DNA from 3 places in the Exiguobacterium sp. s130 genome. Region 2 is predicted to be linked to each of the others. Evidence: riboswitches for the same ligand, from Rfam matches in the RefSeq annotation. Region 2 holds a riboswitch; each other region holds the start of a gene.

Region 1 (4,288 bases), on a different contig from region 2:
ATGAAGCTCGCAAGTCCTTATGAATGGTCGAATGAGTTGCTGCGATCTTCCTTACATTGCGCAAAGCTCTGTGAGTTGTTTGCAACAGAAACAAGGACGTTGCAACAAGAGAGTGCCTATATGATCGGCTTGTTATCGCATATCGATGCGTTATTGTCCGTTGATATTGACGACATCATCGATCAATTGCCAATCGAGGAATCCTTGAAGATTGTCCTCCAAGGAAAAGACCATCCGTTCCGGGATTGTCTAGTGCTTGCGATCAGCGCAGATCGCGGTGATTTCGAACAGTTCGAATTGCTCAGTCAACGGTTAGGTGTATCACTTCCGCGAGCATATGCGTTACTGACGGAAAGTCAGGAGTGGCTTATGCAAAAAGAGATGCATCTTCAAGAAGAGACAGATGCCATTCTATAAAAAAAAGAGCCCTGAGGCTCTTTTTTTATAGACATGGACCTGCTGACTTGATCGCATCCGTCGCACTTTCGAAACGAAGGAAATTATGTTGGAATTTCTCAGCAAGCGAACGCGCTTGTGTGTTGTATTCGTCAGGATTTGACCAGACGCGTACCGGATTGAGTAATTCACTTGGAACACCAGGAACTTCAAGTGGCATATGAAGTCCGAAAATTGGGTGCTCTTCTGTTGGAATCGTTGCAAGTGTTCCGTTGACGGCAGCGTTGACCATCGTCCGTGTATACGATAGCTTCATTCGACTACCTGTCCCGTAAGCACCGCCTGTCCAGCCTGTGTTGACGAGATAAACGGTCACACCGTGACGATCAATCAGTTCTCCGAGCATCGTCGCATACTTTTCAGGTATCAGTGGAAGAAACGGTGAACCGAAGCATGTCGAGAACGTTGCTTCCGGTTCCGTGATACCACGCTCTGTTCCAGCAAGTTTTGATGTATAACCTGATAGGAAATGATACATCGCTTGTTCTTTCGTCAACTTACTGATCGGAGGCAAGACGCCATACGCATCAGCCGTCAAGAAGACAATCGTCTTCGGATGACCAGCCCGTGATGGGACAGCGATGTTATCGATCGCTGTGATCGGATAAGCAGCACGTGTATTTTCAGTCAACGATGTGTCATCGTAATCAGGATGACGAGATTCATCGAGCACGACGTTTTCAAGGACAGTTCCGAAACGGATCGCATCAAAAATTTGCGGTTCTTTTTCGCGTGACAGATTGACCGTCTTCGCATAACATCCACCTTCAATGTTGAAGACGCCGTCATGCGACCAACCATGCTCATCGTCACCGATCAATTGACGGCTATCGTCTGCTGACAGGGTGGTCTTACCAGTACCGGATAGACCGAAGAACAAGGCGACGTCGCCTTCGTGTCCGACGTTTGCTGAACAGTGCATCGAAAGGACATTTTCTTGTGGTAAGAGGTAGTTCATGACGGAAAAAATCGATTTTTTGATTTCGCCCGCATATTCGGTTCCACCGATCAAGACGATCCGGTGTTCAAACGACATGGCGATGAATGTCTCGGAATTCGTTCCGTCAACGGTAGGATCTGCTTTGAAATGTGGCGCGTAGACGACCGTGAACGGTTCGAAGGCAGCCACTTCAGGATACTCGCGTAAAAAGAGTTGTTTGGCAAACAGGTTATGCCAAGCGTATTGTGTGAGCACACGAACCGGAAGGGTGAAGTGCGTATCTGCCCCAGCAGCAGCTTCTGTGTAGTAGAGCTGATCGGCTTCGTTCATGTAACGAAGAACCTTTTGTAACAATTGTTCAAATTTGTCTCCATCCATCGGTTGGTTAACATGACCCCAATCAATGTGAGACTCGCAGGAAGAATCACGGACGATGAACTTATCTTTTGGTGAACGACCTGTAAATTTCCCCGTTTCTACAGATAGTGCGCCGTTCTCAGTAAGGACACCTTCTTCGTTTCGAATCGCATGTTCGACAAGTTCAGCAACAGATAGTTGTTTGAACACATGCTCTTTCTTGAGTAGTTCTTCGATATTCAGGACCGTCATCGGCATCCTGACCCCACCTTTCCCCTACGTTGGTTTTGGCTCACTGAATTTAGTATGACACATTTATTATATATGACATACTAAAGAGAGCGCAATCATTTTCTGGTGCTGATTTCTATTTATCTGGAAACGCTTTCAGCATTAATAGTTTAACATCTCTTTTAAAAAGTTTCGACTAGAATTTGAAACCTTGCTTGACAGAGTAGGTACAACTTTATATCATGTAATTCGTAACGGATACTCTTATTCTGAGCAGGTGGAGGGAACAAGGCCCGAAGAAACCCGGCAACCGTCCTACATTAATTCATATATTAATGAGGGAAAAGGTGCTCTCCTGAAGCGAAGTAAACACTTCGAACGATAAGAGGGTAAAGGAAGAACGCACAACCTTTCCCTGACCATTTTTTGGACTTGGAAAGGTTTTTTTCATTTTACCGTCCCACTCAACTAGGGGAAATGAGTACACCGTCAAATTCTTTTTTGGGAGGGTCATACATGACAAACCTTAATCGCCGACTATTCACGTCGGAGTCAGTCACTGAAGGTCATCCAGATAAAATCTGTGACCAAATTTCGGATTCAATCCTCGATGCGATTCTTGCAGCGGATCCAAACGCACGTGTTGCGGCAGAAACTTCTGTTACAACAGGTCTCGTTCTCGTTGCAGGTGAGATCACGACATCCACTTACGTCGACATTCCAAAAGTCGTTCGTGAAACGATTCGTGAAATCGGCTACACACGCGCGAAATACGGTTTCGATGCGGATACATGTGCTGTATTGACATCGATCGATGAGCAATCAGCAGATATCGCTCTTGGTGTCGACCAAGCGCTTGAAGCACGTGAAGGTAGCATGTCTGATGCAGAAATCGATGCAATCGGTGCAGGAGACCAAGGTCTTATGTTCGGTTACGCAACGAAAGAAACACCAGAACTCATGCCACTTCCAATTTCGCTTTCGCACCGTCTCGCACGCCGTTTGGCAGAAGTGCGTAAAAACGGTCAACTCGACTACCTTCGTCCGGACGGAAAAACACAAGTCACGGTCGAATACAACGAGAACAACGAGCCGGTTCGTGTCGATACGATCGTCATCTCGACACAACATGCGGAAGAAGTTACGCTTGAGCAAATCCAAGCTGATTTAAAAGAACACGTCATCACACCAGTCATCCCGGCTGAATACATCGACGCAGCAACGAAATTCTTCATCAACCCAACTGGTCGTTTCGTCATTGGCGGACCACAAGGAGATGCTGGATTGACTGGTCGTAAGATCATCGTTGATACGTATGGTGGATACGCACGCCACGGCGGTGGAGCATTCTCAGGTAAAGATCCAACAAAAGTCGACCGTTCAGCTGCATACGCAGCACGTTACGTCGCGAAGAACCTCGTTGCTGCAGGTCTTGCAGACAAAGCAGAAGTTCAACTCGCTTACGCAATCGGTGTCGCACACCCAGTATCAATCGCGGTTGATACATTCGGCACAGGAAAACTTCCTGAAACACAACTCGTCGAATTGGTTGCTGAAAACTTCGATCTTCGTCCGGCTGGAATCATCAACATGCTTGATCTCCGTCGTCCGATCTATCGTCAAACAGCTGCATACGGTCACTTCGGTCGTACAGATGTTGAGCTTCCATGGGAGCAAACAGATAAAGCAGCAGTTCTTGAAGAACAAGCAAAACGTTTCGCATAATCAAAAAGTCCGGAAATCCTACTTGGGTTTTCGGGCTTTTTTGTTTCCGCGGAACTTTGCAGGAAACGAATGTTTTTTCTAGAAAAGGGTAAAAGTACATGAGTCGATTTGTATGAGTATAAAGGGGGGTTCCGATTATGGAAATACGCGAAGCTATTCCAGCTGATGCAGGACGTATTCATGACATTGCTATCACATCTTGGATGGATACGTATGAAGAAATCTATTCCGAACGTTCGAAAGCGCATTTCGTGCAGGAGGCGTATCCGCAAGAAGAAGTCGTTCGTGCGATCCTGACAGCGGAAGAAGCACGGGGAGAGTATTTTTATGTCGGAATCATCGACGAGGAAATCGTCGGTTTCATTCATGCTGTTGATGTCGAAGGAACATGGGAGATCATTCGGCTTTACGTCCTGCCGGAATATCAGCAAAACGGAATCGGAAGACGTCTGATTCGTGAACTCGAACGACAAGGAGCCGTCCCACTCGAAGTCTACGTGGAAGCACGTAACTATAAAGCGCGTCAATTCCTGACCTCATTTGGTTTTGAAGAACTTAGTGAGATGACGGAAGAAGTGT
Region 2 (4,288 bases):
TGTTTCGAGACGTTCGAGCGATTCTGCGAATGCTTCCTTCGTCCGACCGGCACGAATATCATCGTTCCAGACTTTCGACGTTAAGAAGAGATCCTCACGTTTCACGCCGCTTTCTTTGATTCCTTTTGCGACACCGCGCTCGTTTTTATAGACAGCAGCTGTATCGATATGACGATAGCCGACACGTAGTGCTTCAGCAACAGCAGCGGGTGCTTCTGTTTCTTCGTCTACTTGCCAGACACCGAATCCGATTTGGGGAATCGTAATACCGTTTGAAAGTTTTGCGTATTGCATGTGTTACTCCTCCTCATAAAACGTAGTTTAGATTTGCTCGTTTAGTTTAGCACGAACGAACGAAACCGTCCGTTTCCATGCTCATGGAGGAATAGAATGGGTTAAAATAAAAGAGAATTCATCACATCTGACCGTATGTCAGAAAGAGGGGGAGAAAGGATGGCTCAAAAGAATAAAAAGCTATCAAAGGGAGCTTGGTTTAGTATTAGTGCCTTGTTGGTCACGCAAGCAGTTAGCCTGTTTTTCAGTGCACGAAAATCAGGACGTAACCCGTGGGTATGGGGAGGCGCGGGACTCCTTCAGTTTCCACTTCCAGCAATCGCGTATTTGATTTTAGAACGACAAGCGAAGCAGAAAAAATAATGAAACAGGTCCGATCACCATGATCGGACCTGTCGTTGGTTAAGAAGAGATTTTTTCCTGTTGAGCAACTGATTTTTTCGGACGTGGGAAACCAAAGATGATGGCAATCGATCCACAGACGAAGAGCAGGAACGGATAGAACAGATACGGAATCAGTTCTGGTGAAGCTGTCTTCGTCAACTCTGCTGCGATCAAGAGTTGTGCCCCATACGGAATGATACCTTGAATCCCACAAGAGAAGATATCAAGAATACTCGCTGATTTCTTGCGATCGATTTCATACGTATCGGCGATTTCAGCCGCGAGTGGTCCAGCGACAAGAATCGAGATCGTATTGTTCGCCGTTGCGAGGTTCGTTGCACTGACGAGTGCCGCCATACTGAATTCGGCACCGCGACGCTGTGAAATCTTGCGCGTCAACGTCTCCTTCAAGTAGGCGATTCCACCGTTGAACGTAATCAAACTGACGAGACCACCCATGAGGAGCGTCAAGATTGAAATCTCTGCCATGCCCATCATTCCTTTTGACATCGAAAGGACGAACCCACTTAAACCGAAGCTACCGTCAATCATACCGATGATGCCAGTGAGCAATGTACCACCAATGAGAACGAGGATGACGTTAACACCAAATAGTGCAAGGACGATGACGGCGAGATATGGAATCAATTTGTAGAACTCGAATGCTTTAGCCGTTACCGCATCGCCAGAACCAGAAACGAATGCGAGTAAGATGACCGTCAAGATGGCAGCCGGGAGAACGATCATGAAGTTCGTTCGGAACTTATCACGCATGTTCGTTTTTTGCGTTCGAACGGCAGCGATCGTCGTATCTGAGATGAACGACAAGTTATCGCCGAACATCGAACCCCCAACGACTGACGCTGCTGCGATTGCGACGTTGATGCCTGTTGCTTCATGAATACCGAAGGCGATCGGTGCGAGTGCAGCAATCGTTCCAGTCGAAGTTCCCATTGCCATCGAGATGAAGGCAGCGATGACGAACAGACCGCTCATCAGGAGTGACGGAGGTAGGAACGTTAAGGCAGCATTGACGGTCGCATCAATGGCGCCGATTGCTTCTGCCGTTCCAGAGAACGTACCGGCTAATAAGAAGATGAAGACCATAATCATGATATCGGGATTTCCGGCACCGGTTGCGATTCGTTCAACCGTTTGATTAATCGATCCTTTCGTCGTGATTGCAGCAAAGATCAGCGCGATCAAAGCAGCGATAAGAATCGGGAATTTGTAAAAGTCGTCATAGAAGATGCCGGCTCCGATGAAGAGGACCAGAAATACGACGAGGGGAAGCAGTGCCCATTTGTTAGGCGTGATCATTTCATTCATTGTTGACACCTCGTTTCTCAAAGATACAAAAAAAGACCCCTTCGCAAGAAAGAAGGAGGTCTTTATGAAATAAAGACGCTCTTCTTATCTCTCAAGCTTTCGCTTGCTGGATTTGGCACAGTACGAATCAAATCGTCCGCTGCCGAAACATCATTGGGCCAGTCCCTCCGTTTCTCGCGATAAAAAGAAGTCATTCAATTGTTGTAAAACACGTTTCTTACCGTACCGCATTGAGTAACGCGTGTCAACTGTACTTTACTGAAGTGCCTGTTCTAACGTCTGGACGTTTTCTTCCATCAACTTAAAATACGAGCTGTTTTGCTGCGATTTCGTCACCGACTCGAGGTTATGGATCGTCACGGATTTAGCTCCGATTTCTTTTTGGATGACACGCGCAACCTTTGGTGAAACCGTTTCTTCGAACGCGACGTATTTCAAATCATGCATCCGCGCTTCTTTCACTAAAGCAGCCAGTTGCTTTTGTGAGGGTTCATCGGAAGGGGAAATTCCGGCGATTGGAAGCTGCGTGAAACCATATCGTTCGGCGAGGTAACCGTAAGCTGCATGTGTGACGAGAAGTTCTTTTTTTGATCCGTCAGCGACGGCTTGCTTGAACTCTTTATCGAGTGCGTCAGCCTGCTGATCGAACGCTTTCAAGTTTTTTTCGAATGTTGCTTTGTCTTTTGGTACTTCTTTTGATAAGGCGACTGTGATAGAACGTGCCATTGCTTTGGCGTTGACAGGATCAAGCCAGACGTGTGGATCGTATTTTCCATGATCGTGTCCTTCCTCTTCGTGCGCCTGCTCATCTTCTGTATGTCCCTCTTCTTCATGTGCGTGAAGCGTAGCATCCGATTCCAGCAAAGTGACATCCTTACTCGTCTCGATGAACCGGACGTCCGTGCCTTTTAGACTCTCTTGGATTTTTTTTGAATAGGGTTCAAGTGTCGTACCCGTCAAAAGGAAAAGGTCACCTTTGGCAATCTCAGTGAGTTGCTTTGACGTCGGTTCATAGGAGTGCGGATCTGCTCCAGGTGGGACGATCATCTTGACGTTGACTTGATTACCACCGATTTCACGGGCAATGGCAGCTGTTGCGAACGTCGATGTATAGATTTCCGTCTTTTTATCATCTGAAGTCGATGAATCGGTGTTTGATCCACAAGCTGCGAGGATACTTGCGCTCGCGAATGCGACCGTTAAAGCAGGAATGATTTTTTTCATTATATGTTACCTCCGTTATTAAAACGTAATTATTCCGATTTGGACTTTTTCACTATAGCGGAACGTTTGAGAAGCGTCAAGTACGAATACCGAGACGTTCGACTTCTTTTAAAACGGGGTAAAAGGATAATAAAGTGAAGGAATTGGTACGTCTTTTGGAGGTGATCAAGTGAAACGTGAAACTGCATGGCTAATGGGGGGAGCTGCACTACTAACGACGGCAGCTGCGGGAGCAAGTATCTGGAACAATTACGGTGCATTACTTCGATGGACTGAACCTGCCTTGCCAATCACAGAAAAACAACTCGCATCGCGGACACTCACTTACAAACAAGTGGGAGACCGTACCTTACAACTCGATCTCTATTATCCGCCGGGGGAAGGACCGTTTCCGGTCGCGATCTACGCGCACGGTGGCGCATTCGTTCGTGGAGAGCGCGAGGATCTGTTCTGTTTTAGCCCGATCGTTGATCGTCTGCTTGAACTTGGGGTTGCTGTTTGTAGTATCGATTATCGTCTGTTTGAAGAAGGCAGTTATTTTCCGGATAATCTCGAAGATGTACGGGATGCCTTATGCTTTTTGAACAAAGAAGCAGAAGATCTTCGCATTTTAAGAGGACGGATGATGGTATGGGGAGACTCAGCCGGAGCTGCACTCATGCTGACGACGGCACTTGCCCCATCTGCTTTCGTTGGTGAGCGAGATGAACGACACATGCCATTGATTAGTGGTGTCATTGCCTTATATCCACCGACGAATTTTTTATTGTTTACTTTCATTCAGACTTGGATTGCCCACATTAAGTTTTATAAAGGTGGACGGGAAGAATGGCGCAAGCTGATGACGCACGTTTCACCTGTGACGCATCTCTCGTCAGACGCCCCACCGATCATGCTCCTGCATGGCAAAAAAGATCCAATCGTTCCGTTTTCCCAAGCTCTTCACTTCGTTGAAAAAGGAGCCGATGTCGGAGCTGATGTCCGTTTGTTTTCTTTTCCGAACGGTACCCACTCACTTGCTAGTTTTGCACAGACCGAAAATCCATTGAAAATTGAA
Region 3 (4,288 bases), on a different contig from region 2:
CCAGTGACCGAGTGCCTTGATGATTTCTTGACCGGAGAAGGTGATACTTCCTTGATCGCCATATAACTCCGAAATCACATTGTTCGCAATCGTATGGACATGCAGGGAACATCCGGCGTTCGTTCGGTTGAACACTTCGACATGGAGCAATGTCTCAGCAGAAGGACGCCCGGATTGCTCACCGATCAATTGACCGGTCGCATCGACATGAACGAAGTCGTCAGGAGTCGTCTGTCGTTTATCTTTTCCGCTTGCCGTCACAAGGAATTCAACCGGGACACCGGATGTCCGGATGGCGAGATTGCCACTCGTACCAGGGAACCAATCGCGCGCCGCAAGCTCTTGTTTGATGGCGCGTAGCTCTTCATACCGTCGCATGAATGTCATGTTGTCACCTCCGCTCGTGTTAAATCATGAACGATATCGTGGAACGTCTCAAACGGTGTATAGGCGATATCGTTCTCTTCACACAACGTGATCAGATAATCACGGGCATAGACACGATCCGCTTGTTTTGCGAGTTCGAAGTCCGTCACCGAGTCGCCGATGACGATGATGACGTCACCGTCTTTACGTAGTGTCCGGGCAACGGACGTTTTACAACAGCCGCACCCGTTCGTGCAATGGGTATCGCAGGCGTTTGGCCAATCGATATGGACGAATGGACCACTAAAATCAGCGACGTTACAGTAAATCTGTTCTTGGTCGAGGAATGGCGCTAAGATTGGTTCGACGAAAAAGTCCATTCCACCGCTGACGATCGAAAAATCGATGCCTTGACGACGACTGTACTGCAGTAACTCCGAAAATCCGTCGCGAATGACTGCACGCTCCAACAAAAAGTCAAGATAGGCTGTTTTTCCGTCAGACGGCAGAAGTGCGAACATTTGCCCGACACCACTCTGAATCGATAACGTCCGGTCGAGTACACCGCGTTTTAACGGTTCGAAGTCACTCGCTGGCGCAAATGCCTGCATGAGTGCGATGATGTTATCCTGTGTCGTCACCGTCCCGTCGAAGTCACAAAGAATCCGTACGGTCATGACTTGATCCCCCAAGCGTCGAGGGCAATTCGTAATTCTTCATGACGCGATGCTGCCGTCGATAGGGATTCATTTGCGAGTGCCGCATCGAGTGCCTGACGGAAAGCAATGACACCAGCCGCAGCACCTTGCGGATGACCATGTACGCCGCCGCCGGCGTTGATGACGGAATCGATCCCGAAGTCTCGTACGAGTTGAGCGACGAGTCCAGGATGAATACCGGCTGAAGCAACCGGGAAGATTGATTTCGTCTGACCGAGACGGGTCGCTTCGACCGCGATACCACGGGCGACATCCTTTGGCAAAGCGACATTGCCGTAAGGAGACGGGAATAGCGTCAAGTCTGCTCCAGCAGCGCGCGGTAATGTGCCGAGTAAGACAGGAGCTGCGACTCCGTGATTCGGGCTAGCGATCAACGCACCGCTATATGCCGGATGATTGAAAATCGGAACGTTGATTTCCGGATCACTTGCCAGTTCGCGTAAGACGTCGAGTCCGTATGTGAAGGTATTCAGCAAGAAAGCAGTCGCTCCAGCATCAATCAATCGCTTGGCTTGATCCTTGAGCGTAAAGACAGGACCGCTGAGTGTGATCGCATATAACGCACGTTTACCGGTCCGTTGGAAGTGAGCATCGATGACCTCACGTCCGATCCGTGCCCGGTCAATCGTTGGTGTCAATGGATTGTCGTATAGGATCTCATCGTCTTTGACGAGATCGATCCCACCAGCGAGTTGTCCTTCGAGTTGATCACGAAGGAACGATAAATCGCGTCCGATGACTCCTTTGAAGATGCTCATTAATAGTGGGCGATCTTCGACACCGATCAAGGAACGGACCCCTTCGATCCCGAACTTTGCACCTGGAAAGTCCGACGTAAATGTATCGGGTAGTAGCAATTCCGTTAATTTGATTTCACCGTCGAGTGAGAGTTTCCCGAAGACGGTCGTCAGAATCGCAGAAAAGTCGCGCGATACGTTATGTTCCGGGTAACGAATCGTGATATATCCTTTGCCATCGCGCTCTTCGGTATGTACGACTTCCCCTTTGAACGAGGCAAGTTGTTGTTGTTCGAGATGATTCAGTTCCGTCCAAGAACCGACTGTCAGACCAAGCGCGAGTTGTTCAGCGCGCTGCTCGAGTCGATCACGGGCAGTCAATTGATAAGTAGCAGTGATATAAGCCATGTCTTTCCTCCTTCAACAAAAAAATGGTCTCTCGTCAGCGACAAGAGACCATGAATGATTCGAACGTGGACTCTTATCTGTCAGCTTAGTAGCTGCAAGAATTAGCACCGTGCCAAAAGGTCGGTTGCTGCGACATCGTAGGGCTTGTCCCTCCGTCTGCTCTTGATAAGAATTGGATGAAATTGTGAAATCTAATTGCAATTTTTACATGAGAATCGCCACTTGTCAAACTATTTTTAGAAAATTTATTTTTTTGAAAATACTCTTTCTATAGATGACTTAAAAATGATATCCGTTTCTGCTTGATTTCGATTTGACAGCGAGGAAGTCGATTGCGTAAGATTCAAATCAATATCACACACGACAACTACATACGACTCTTATCGCGAGTTGGCAGAGGGAATTGGCCCGATGACGCCGCAGCAACCGACCACTGGGCACGGTGCTACATCCAACAGACGTTTCGTCTGAGAGATAAGAGGACGCAGTGACTTTTCTGCGCCTCTTTTCGATGACGAAAAGAGGCGCTTTTTCGTGTATCACATAGGGGGAAACTGAGATGACATATAAAGCATTCACAGAACAGGACGCGATTGATTGTGTTCGGACATTAGGACTGATCGGCGATGGAGCCGTCGAAGCAGAAGAGATTGGCGACGGGAACCTCAACCTCGTCTTTCGGATTCGAGAAGGCGAACATCGCTTGATTTTAAAACAAGCATTACCATATGCGAAGGTCGTCGGGGAGAGCTGGCCGTTATCGCTCGAACGAGCGTGGATCGAGCAATCCGCACTCCGTGAATTCGCACGGCATGCCGTACCGTTCGTGCCACGTGTTTTTCATGCTAGTCATGAAGAGGCATATACGGTCATGGAAGATCTTTCACATCTGACGATCGTTCGAAGTGGTTTACTCGCAGGTGAACAGTATCCGTTGCTTGCGGAACATATCGGTTCTTATCTCGCTCGGACGTTATTCCATACATCGGACTTTGCGCTTGGTCCGGTTGAAAAGAAACGTGTCGCCCGAACGTACTACAATCCAGACATGTGCGACATCACGGAAAAATTAATCTTCACGGATCCGTTTCATGACGCGGAGACGAACGAGATTGAAGCCGGGCTTGAAGAAGAGGTGGCACGTCTATGGGCGGACGATGAGTTGAAACGCGAAGTCGCAAAACTCGAAGCGCTTTTCATCACGAAAGGAGATGCGTTGTTACACGGCGATCTACATACAGGAAGCATCTTTGCTTCGGCAACGGAAACGAAAGTCATCGATCCAGAATTCGCCTTTTATGGTCCATTCGGATTTGATGTCGGACAGTTCATCGCCCACTTATTCTTTGCAGCATACCCGGATTATTCAGCACTTCGTGATGCCCGGATTCGCGACATCGATACGTTCTGGCTGACGTTCGCTTCGACGTTCCGTGCCTTATGGGAACGCGAAGCCGTCGAACCATTCCGGACATCGGGACTCGTCGACGATGTACTGAGCACGATTCTGCAGGATGCACTCGGCTTTGCCGGTTGCGAACTGATTCGTCGGACGATCGGACTCGCACCGGTCGCTGATTTAGAAACGATTAGTTCTATGACGGAACGACTAGAACGAAAACAACATGCTTTACGTTTAGGATCGGCGTTAATCAAACGTCGGACCGAATGTCGGACATTTGATGATTTGCGAAACTTCGACGTAACGGAGGAACTTAGCCGATGAGTACATTCGTTCAAAGTATTCGTTATGAAGATCGTGTCTTGACGATTCTCGATCAGACACGTCTACCGCAGGAAGAACACTATGAAGTCATTACCGATCTTGCACAAGCGGTCGAAGCGATTAAACAACTGCGCGTCCGAGGGGCGCCTGCTATCAGTTTATTTGGCGGATTCGTACTCGTTCAAGAGGCGTACCGGTTTGAAGCAGAACTGTCGATCTATAAGCAAGCCTTGCTTGAGACATCAGCGACGTTACTCGCGACACGACCGACGGCTGTTAACTTACGAAATGTCCTTGATCAATTGAATCCAATCATTCAAGACGGGACGTCG

What was found. A riboswitch is a leader RNA that binds a small molecule or an ion and turns the genes downstream of it on or off. The one in region 2 is predicted to bind S-adenosylmethionine.
Region 1: it holds a riboswitch for S-adenosylmethionine, as region 2 does, so the genes downstream of both, metK (methionine adenosyltransferase) here and HZS85_RS14405 (Na+/H+ antiporter NhaC family protein) in region 2, are expected to answer to the same signal.
Region 3: it holds a riboswitch for S-adenosylmethionine, as region 2 does, so the genes downstream of both, HZS85_RS11160 (2,3-diketo-5-methylthiopentyl-1-phosphate enolase) here and HZS85_RS14405 (Na+/H+ antiporter NhaC family protein) in region 2, are expected to answer to the same signal.

The regions. Positions count from the first base shown of each region.
Region 1 is NZ_JACSNI010000001.1:492,082-496,369, forward strand. It holds gene HZS85_RS02480 (EAL and HDOD domain-containing protein) at 1-417, shown strand, start outside; gene pckA (phosphoenolpyruvate carboxykinase (ATP)) at 443-2,011, opposite strand; SAM riboswitch class I at 2,246-2,372, shown strand; gene metK (methionine adenosyltransferase) at 2,501-3,709, shown strand; gene HZS85_RS02495 (GNAT family N-acetyltransferase) at 3,847-4,288, shown strand, end outside.
Region 2 is NZ_JACSNI010000007.1:13,589-17,876, reverse strand. It holds gene HZS85_RS14415 (aldo/keto reductase) at 1-294, opposite strand, end outside; gene HZS85_RS14410 (hypothetical protein) at 454-657, shown strand; gene HZS85_RS14405 (Na+/H+ antiporter NhaC family protein) at 697-2,007, opposite strand; SAM riboswitch class I at 2,089-2,193, opposite strand; gene HZS85_RS14400 (metal ABC transporter solute-binding protein, Zn/Mn family) at 2,263-3,231, opposite strand; gene HZS85_RS14395 (alpha/beta hydrolase) at 3,401-4,288, shown strand, end outside.
Region 3 is NZ_JACSNI010000004.1:27,356-31,643, reverse strand. It holds gene HZS85_RS11170 (methylthioribulose 1-phosphate dehydratase) at 1-387, opposite strand, end outside; gene HZS85_RS11165 (2-hydroxy-3-keto-5-methylthiopentenyl-1-phosphate phosphatase) at 384-1,043, opposite strand; gene HZS85_RS11160 (2,3-diketo-5-methylthiopentyl-1-phosphate enolase) at 1,040-2,230, opposite strand; SAM riboswitch class I at 2,301-2,402, opposite strand; SAM riboswitch class I at 2,608-2,711, shown strand; gene mtnK (S-methyl-5-thioribose kinase) at 2,790-3,956, shown strand; gene mtnA (S-methyl-5-thioribose-1-phosphate isomerase) at 3,953-4,288, shown strand, end outside.